Cytobacillus luteolus: one gene and its partner. The protein of the gene in region 1 interacts with the protein of each later gene in a pairwise test. Links are inferred from orthologs where the notes say so. Each region holds a gene or a part of one and is shown on either strand. Other genes may lie near its edges. The genes, in order: odhB and lpdA.

Region 1 (3,332 bases):
GTTGTATGCTTCTCGCGTAATCGGTGGAATAGGAGCGGCGTTACTCATCCCTGCAATTTTTGCATATGTAGCAGATATCACTACTCTTGAACAACGTGCCAAAGGTAATAGCTGGGTTTCCGCTTCCATGTCACTAGGGATAGTAGTAGGACCAGGTATCGGTGGCTTTTTAGCAGATTTCGGATTAAAATTTCCTTTCCTAATCTCTGCGATTGTTTCACTTGTATCAGTGGTATTCTCTATGTTGGTTTTAAAAGAAACAGAAAGAACACAAAATGCTCAAGCCTTTGCTATGCCACATGCAGATGAACCAATGTTTAAAAAACTAATTCAATCAGTAAAAATGCCATTTTTTATTCCTCTCATTATCACCTTGGTTATGAGTTTCGGGCTAATGGCATATGAATCTGTCCTAGGATTATTTGTAGACAATCAATTTGGAGCAACTCCACAAGATATTGCCTTCATGGTTACATCGACTGGTATCGTAAGTGTAATCGTCCAACTATTTGTCGTTGACCGCATCGTTCGTTCTTTTGGAGAAGTAAAGGTACTTAATATGTTTATTGCAGTTGCTGCTTTTGGTTTCTTCCTATCTTTATTTGCTAATAGCTACGGAATGTTCTTTGTAATTTCTCTAATTATCTTCCTAGCAACATCCATTCTTCGCCCAGTGTTGAACACCCTTATTTCGAAATTAGCAGGTGATCAACAAGGCTTTGCAATGGGAATGAACAATGCATATATGAGTATCGGAAACGTGTTAGGACCAACCCTTGCTGGGATGCTCTATGATATAAAAATTACGTATCCTTTTGTCTTAGGCTTGGTGCTTCTGGCAATTACATTCTCAATCACCCTTCTATGGCAAAAACAAACCTATAAAAACAACACACATCTTAAACCTGAAAAAATATAATAAATGACAAAAATGGGGCCTGACCCCCGGTGCGTTACCACTTTAAAGCACCGGGGGTCAGGCCCCCGCTACGTTAATGCTTTAAACCGCCGGGGGTCAGGCCCCTAATGACACATAATAACACTTGTTATCCTTCCAACAGTAAGTCTTCCGGGTCTTCGAGTAGTTGTTTGATTCGAACGAGGAACTGGACTGCGTCTTTTCCATCGACGATGCGGTGGTCGTAGGATAGTGCGATATACATCATTGGTCTAACCTCGACTGTGTCGTTATCATCCACAACAATCGGACGTTTTTGAATTGAGTGCATCCCTAGTATTCCAACCTGTGGCGTATTTAAAATCGGTGTTGAGAAGAGTGATCCAAATATGCCACCATTTGTGATTGTAAAGGTTCCCCCTTGAAGGTCCTGTAATCCTAACTTATTTGTTTTTGCTTTTTCCGAAAGATTCCCAATCTCCTTTTCAATCCCCGCAAAACTTAATTTATCTGCATCTCTAACAACTGGAACAACTAATCCCTCTTCCGCTGACACAGCTATTCCAATATCATAAAACTTCTTAAGAAGAATCTCATCTCCTTGAATTTCTGCATTCAATAATGGAAACTCCTTAAGAGCTCCAATAACTGCTTTTGTGAAAAATGACATGAACCCAAGTTTTACACCGTGCTTGTTATAGAAGGAATCCTTCCGTCTGCTACGTAAATCCATGACTGCTGTCATATCAACTTCATTAAATGTCGTTAACATTGCCGCTCTCTGCTGCGCCTCAACTAACCTTTTAGCAATGGTTTGTCGTCTTCTAGACATTTTAATTCTCTCGATGTTATCGTCTTTTTCATCAACATGAGATTTCGTTCCTTTTTCCGCAGACTTTCCATTCCCCGACGTCGTCTTCTCCTTCATACCGCTTCCCTTTTCTTCAGTCTGCTGATGAGCATCCACATCCTCAACTCTTAGGCGCCCTAAAGGATCTCGCCCGGAAACTTCATTTAAATCAATTCCTAATTCTCTTGCTCTTTTTCTAGCTGCAGGTGATGCAACTGGTTGATTTCGTTTTGTATCCTCTTGTGCTGCTGACTTTTCTTCCGATTGTGATTCTTCTACAGATTCTACTTTTTCAGCATCATCTGCTTCTTCAGTAACCTCGCCAGACCCACCTTCTGCTAACCTAGCAATCACTTGACCTACTTCCACCGTATCTCCCGTTTGGAAAAGTAGTTCCTTTATAACCCCGCTATGCTCACTAGTTACCTCTATATTTACTTTATCTGTCTCAAGTTCAAGAATGGCTTCCCCTTTCTCAATGGAGTCACCTTCTTTTTTTAACCATTCACCGATCGTTCCTTCTGTCAGAGATTCAGCTAATTCCGGTACTTTAATTTCAATCATCTATTTTCCCCACCTTTATGAACAGTTAATGCTTTTTCAACAATCCACGCTTGCTCCTGTTTATGAACCTGTGGATCGCCCGTTGCTGGACTTGATCGATCCGGTCGACCAATATAATCTATCGTTAAATCCTCAGGCAATACTTCAGATAAAATTGACTGAACAAACAACCATGAACCCATATTCTTCGGCTCTTCTTGAACCCATACAACTTCGTCTAAATTAGGAAATCTCTTAATCAATTTTTCTAGCTCAACCCTTGGAAACGGATAAAGCTGCTCAATTCGTGCAATATGCACAGATTCCAATTCTACAGAAGACATTTCATCAACTTTTGTAGCAAGATCTACCGCAACTTTTCCGCTGCACAGTACTAGTCGCTTCACTTTTTCAGGAGTAGAACCAGTTCCCTCCTGCTCCAATAGTGACTTGAACCCGCCACTACTAAACTCTGAACCAACTGATCCTGACTTCGGATGACGCAGAAGACTCTTTGGCGTCATAATAATTAGTGGTCTTGCTTCCTCCATTCTGGAAGTCATTGCCTGCCTTCGTAATATGTGAAAATATTGAGCTGCACTCGTTACGTTTGCAACTGTCCAATTGTTTTCAGCTGCTGCTTGTAAAAATCGCTCCATCCTTGCACTCGAATGCTCAGGGCCTTGCCCCTCATACCCGTGTGGTAAAAGCATGACAAGACTTGATTTCTGCCCCCACTTTGCTCTACCTGAAGAAATGAACTGGTCAATGATAACTTGAGCCACATTGACAAAGTCTCCAAATTGAGCCTCCCACATGACAAGGGCATCGGGCGCTTGCACACTGTACCCATATTCATAACCGAGTACTGCAACCTCTGATAACGGACTATTGTGGATGGCAAAAGATGCATTCGCCTCGGGAAGATGGTGTAGAGGGATATACTTTTCATTCGTATCCTGGTCGTTTAACACAAGATGACGATGCGCAAAAGTACCTCGTTCACTGTCTTGACCCGTTAATCGTATTGGCACACCATCC
Region 2 (3,272 bases), on another replicon or contig:
ACAGAAGAAGTTATTACACAAGAAACTGTTACAACTAAAACAGAGGAAAAAGAAAAAGCTGCATCAGCTAAACAACCAATCCCTGCAGGTCAATATCCAGAGACACGTGAGAAAATGAGTGGGATTCGTAAGGCTATTGCAAAAGCAATGGTTAATTCAAAACAAACTGCACCTCATGTAACCCTAATGGATGAAGTTGATGTGACAGCACTAGTTGCTCATCGTAAGAAATTTAAAGGTACTGCATTAGAAAAAGGTATTAAGCTAACGTATTTACCATATGTTGTTAAGGCGTTAACTTCTGCATTGAGAGAATTCCCTGCACTAAATACATCTCTTGATGATGCAACTGATGAAATCATTCATAAGCATTATTATAATATAGGAATCGCGGCTGATACGGATAAAGGTTTATTAGTACCTGTTGTAAAAGATGCAGATCGTAAATCAATATTTACAATCTCTAATGAAATAAATGAACTAGCAGGTAAAGCGCGTGACGGTAAACTTGGATCAGACGATATGAAAGGTGCTTCTTGTACAATTACGAATATCGGTTCTGCAGGTGGACAATGGTTTACACCTGTTATCAACCACCCAGAAGTAGCGATTCTTGGTATCGGCCGTATTGCAGAAAAACCAGTCGTAAACAATGGAGAAATTGTGGTCGCTCCTGTTTTAGCATTATCCTTGAGTTTTGATCATCGAATGATTGATGGTGCAACTGCGCAAAATGCTTTAAATCATATTAAACGTTTATTGAACGACCCACAATTATTATTAATGGAGGCGTAATAAATGGTAGTAGGAGATTTTCCAATTGAAACCGATACACTCGTTATCGGTGCTGGGCCTGGTGGATATGTTGCTGCGATTCGTGCTTCCCAGCTAGGGCAAAAGGTTACAATCGTTGAAAAAGGCACACTAGGCGGAGTTTGTCTTAATGTTGGATGTATTCCATCTAAAGCATTAATTTCAGCTGCTCATCGTTATGAGCATGCGTTACATTCAGAGGATATGGGTATAAAAGCTGATAATGTGACTGTTGATTTTTCGAAGGTGCAAGAATGGAAGTCAAGCGTTGTCAACAAACTTACTGGTGGAGTCGAAGGATTACTAAAAGGTAATAAAGTTGAAATTGTACGTGGCGAAGCCTACTTTGTTGACAGCAATTCTGTGCGTGTAATGGATGAAAATTCTGCACAAACATACACATTTAAAAATGCAATTATTGCTTCAGGTTCTCGTCCTATCGAAATACCTGCATTTAAATATGGTGGAAGAGTATTGGATTCAACCGGTGCTTTAAGTCTTAAGGAAATTCCGAAAAAGCTTGTGGTCATCGGTGGTGGCTACATCGGTACAGAACTAGGAACAGCTTACGCTAACTTTGGAACACAGGTTACAATCTTAGAGGGTGCTGATGAAATTCTATCAGGATTTGAAAAGCAAATGAGCTCACTAGTTAAAAGGAAGCTTAAGAAAAAAGGTGCAGAAATCCATACTAATGCATTGGCAAAAAGTGTAGAGCAAACTGAAAATAGTGCTACAGTAACCTTTGAAGTAAAAGGTGAAAGTAAAACAGTTGAAGCTGATTACGTACTTGTAACGGTAGGTCGTCGTCCAAATACAGATGAGTTAGGCTTAGAGCAAGTAGGTATTGAAGTGACAGAACGTGGTTTAATTAAAATTGATAAACAATGTCGTACAAACGTTAGTAATATCTATGCGATTGGTGACATCGTAGAAGGACCACCATTAGCTCATAAAGCTTCATATGAAGCTAAAATTGCTGCGGAAGCAATTGCTGGTCATGCTTCAGAGATCGATTACCTTGGAATCCCTGCAGTCGTATTTACAGACCCTGAGCTTGCATCTGTTGGATATACCGAAAAAGAGGCAAAAGAAGAAGGTATCGATGTTACTGCATCAAAATTCCCATTCGGTGCGAACGGGCGTGCATTAGCTCTTAACAGTGCTGACGGCTTCTTGAAACTAATTACTCGGAAAGAGGATGGATTAGTAATTGGTGCGCAAATTGCTGGACCAAGTGCTTCAGATATGATTGCCGAACTAGGACTAGCGATTGAAGCAGGTATGACTGCTGAGGACTTAGCAATGACCATTCATGCTCACCCGACTTTAGGTGAAATTACCATGGAAGCTGCAGAGGTAGCGATTGGTAGTCCGATTCATATTGTAAAATAAATAGACAGACAAAATCGCTCTCATTTTTACTTGAGAGCGATTTTTATTTTAAAACATCAATTAAGGGTTGTATTATTTCTTCCTTTGATAAATCTCCCTCAATTTGTGCAATGATTTGATTGTCATGAATTACAAGTAAGGTTGGAAAGGTGTCTACATCAAAACTTGAATAACGGACCTTCTCGCTAGATGGAATTACCTTCATTGACGTAACGATTTCAGGATAGGTTTTTTTAATTTCTAATAAGGCATCATAATAGCTGGATTCATTATGCAAGTTGTCTTCATCAGAAAAAAATAGTAATTGTTTCTCTGTATTGTTGAAGACAGGGCTTGATGGAGTGTTTTGAGCGAGATGACAGGATGAGAGCAAAAGAAATGATAGCATAAAAATAACTAAGCTTCTCATATACGATGGTCCACTTCTTTCTAAGTTAATCGACAAATTCTAAATTCATTCTATCATGTCTTCAAATAATTCTTTCGATTGTCATGTAATTGTTACAGAAATGAAAAATAGATAGCGCCAATTGAACATATATATTACAAATGTTTAATTCAAGTGAAGGGGCTTTCATTATGAGGGTATATGTGATAATATTGGTCCAATTTTTGATTTGGAGTAGTTTTTCAATCGCTGCATGGGTTTCAAATCAAGATAGTATTAAGTCTAAATCCATTCTCTTTCTTGTATTTAGTTATTTAGCATTCTGGGTTGCAACAACCATTGGGTTAACAAAGCGAAAAGCATTATTCACTACATTAGTAACAATGGCGGCATTCTTTTCATGTCAGCAGTTATTTTGGTTGGCTATATAAACTGAGGCAGTTTTTTACTATAATGGAAAGGTGCAAAATAAAAAGGAGGAAAGCAGCATGAAAAAAACACTCGGACTAGTCATCCTTGCAATTTTTTTAACCGGCTGTGGAACAACAAACGATAATCCAAAATCGATGCCACAAGATCAAGAACATAATTCCACTGAGGAAACTAAGGTGCCTCCTAAAACAGAACCAGAAAAAGTTGATGAAGCAAACAAAGATGTTACTGAAAAAGAAGATAG

Evidence for each region.
Region 2: the proteins of odhB (region 1) and lpdA interact in binary tests that used the Escherichia coli proteins (3 or more experiments, as listed by UniProt). The link is inferred for Cytobacillus luteolus from one-to-one orthologs.

The regions. Positions count from the first base shown.
Region 1 is NZ_JAGGKM010000001.1:763,819-767,150, reverse strand. Bases 180-3,179 are described here. They hold odhB (2-oxoglutarate dehydrogenase complex dihydrolipoyllysine-residue succinyltransferase), read right to left. Parts: upstream 2,313-3,179; coding sequence 1,047-2,312; downstream 180-1,046. Other genes in these bases: J2Z26_RS03940 (2-oxoglutarate dehydrogenase E1 component), read right to left, coding at 2,309-3,179; J2Z26_RS03950 (MFS transporter), read left to right, coding at 180-919. In the rest of the region: more of J2Z26_RS03950, read left to right, coding at 1-179; more of J2Z26_RS03940, read right to left, coding at 3,180-3,332. UniProt on the Escherichia coli protein: E2 component of the 2-oxoglutarate dehydrogenase (OGDH) complex which catalyzes the second step in the conversion of 2-oxoglutarate to succinyl-CoA and CO(2).
Region 2 is NZ_JAGGKM010000002.1:493,099-496,370, reverse strand. The notes cover bases 64-3,003. They hold lpdA (dihydrolipoyl dehydrogenase), read left to right. Parts: upstream 64-798; coding sequence 799-2,208; downstream 2,209-3,003. Other genes in these bases: J2Z26_RS07320 (hypothetical protein), read left to right, coding at 2,788-3,003; J2Z26_RS07325 (small peptidoglycan-associated lipoprotein), read right to left, coding at 2,252-2,617; J2Z26_RS07335 (dihydrolipoamide acetyltransferase family protein), read left to right, coding at 64-795. In the rest of the region: more of J2Z26_RS07335, read left to right, coding at 1-63; more of J2Z26_RS07320, read left to right, coding at 3,004-3,027; J2Z26_RS07315 (polysaccharide deacetylase family protein), read left to right, coding at 3,085-3,272. UniProt on the Escherichia coli protein: Lipoamide dehydrogenase is a component of the glycine cleavage system as well as of the alpha-ketoacid dehydrogenase complexes.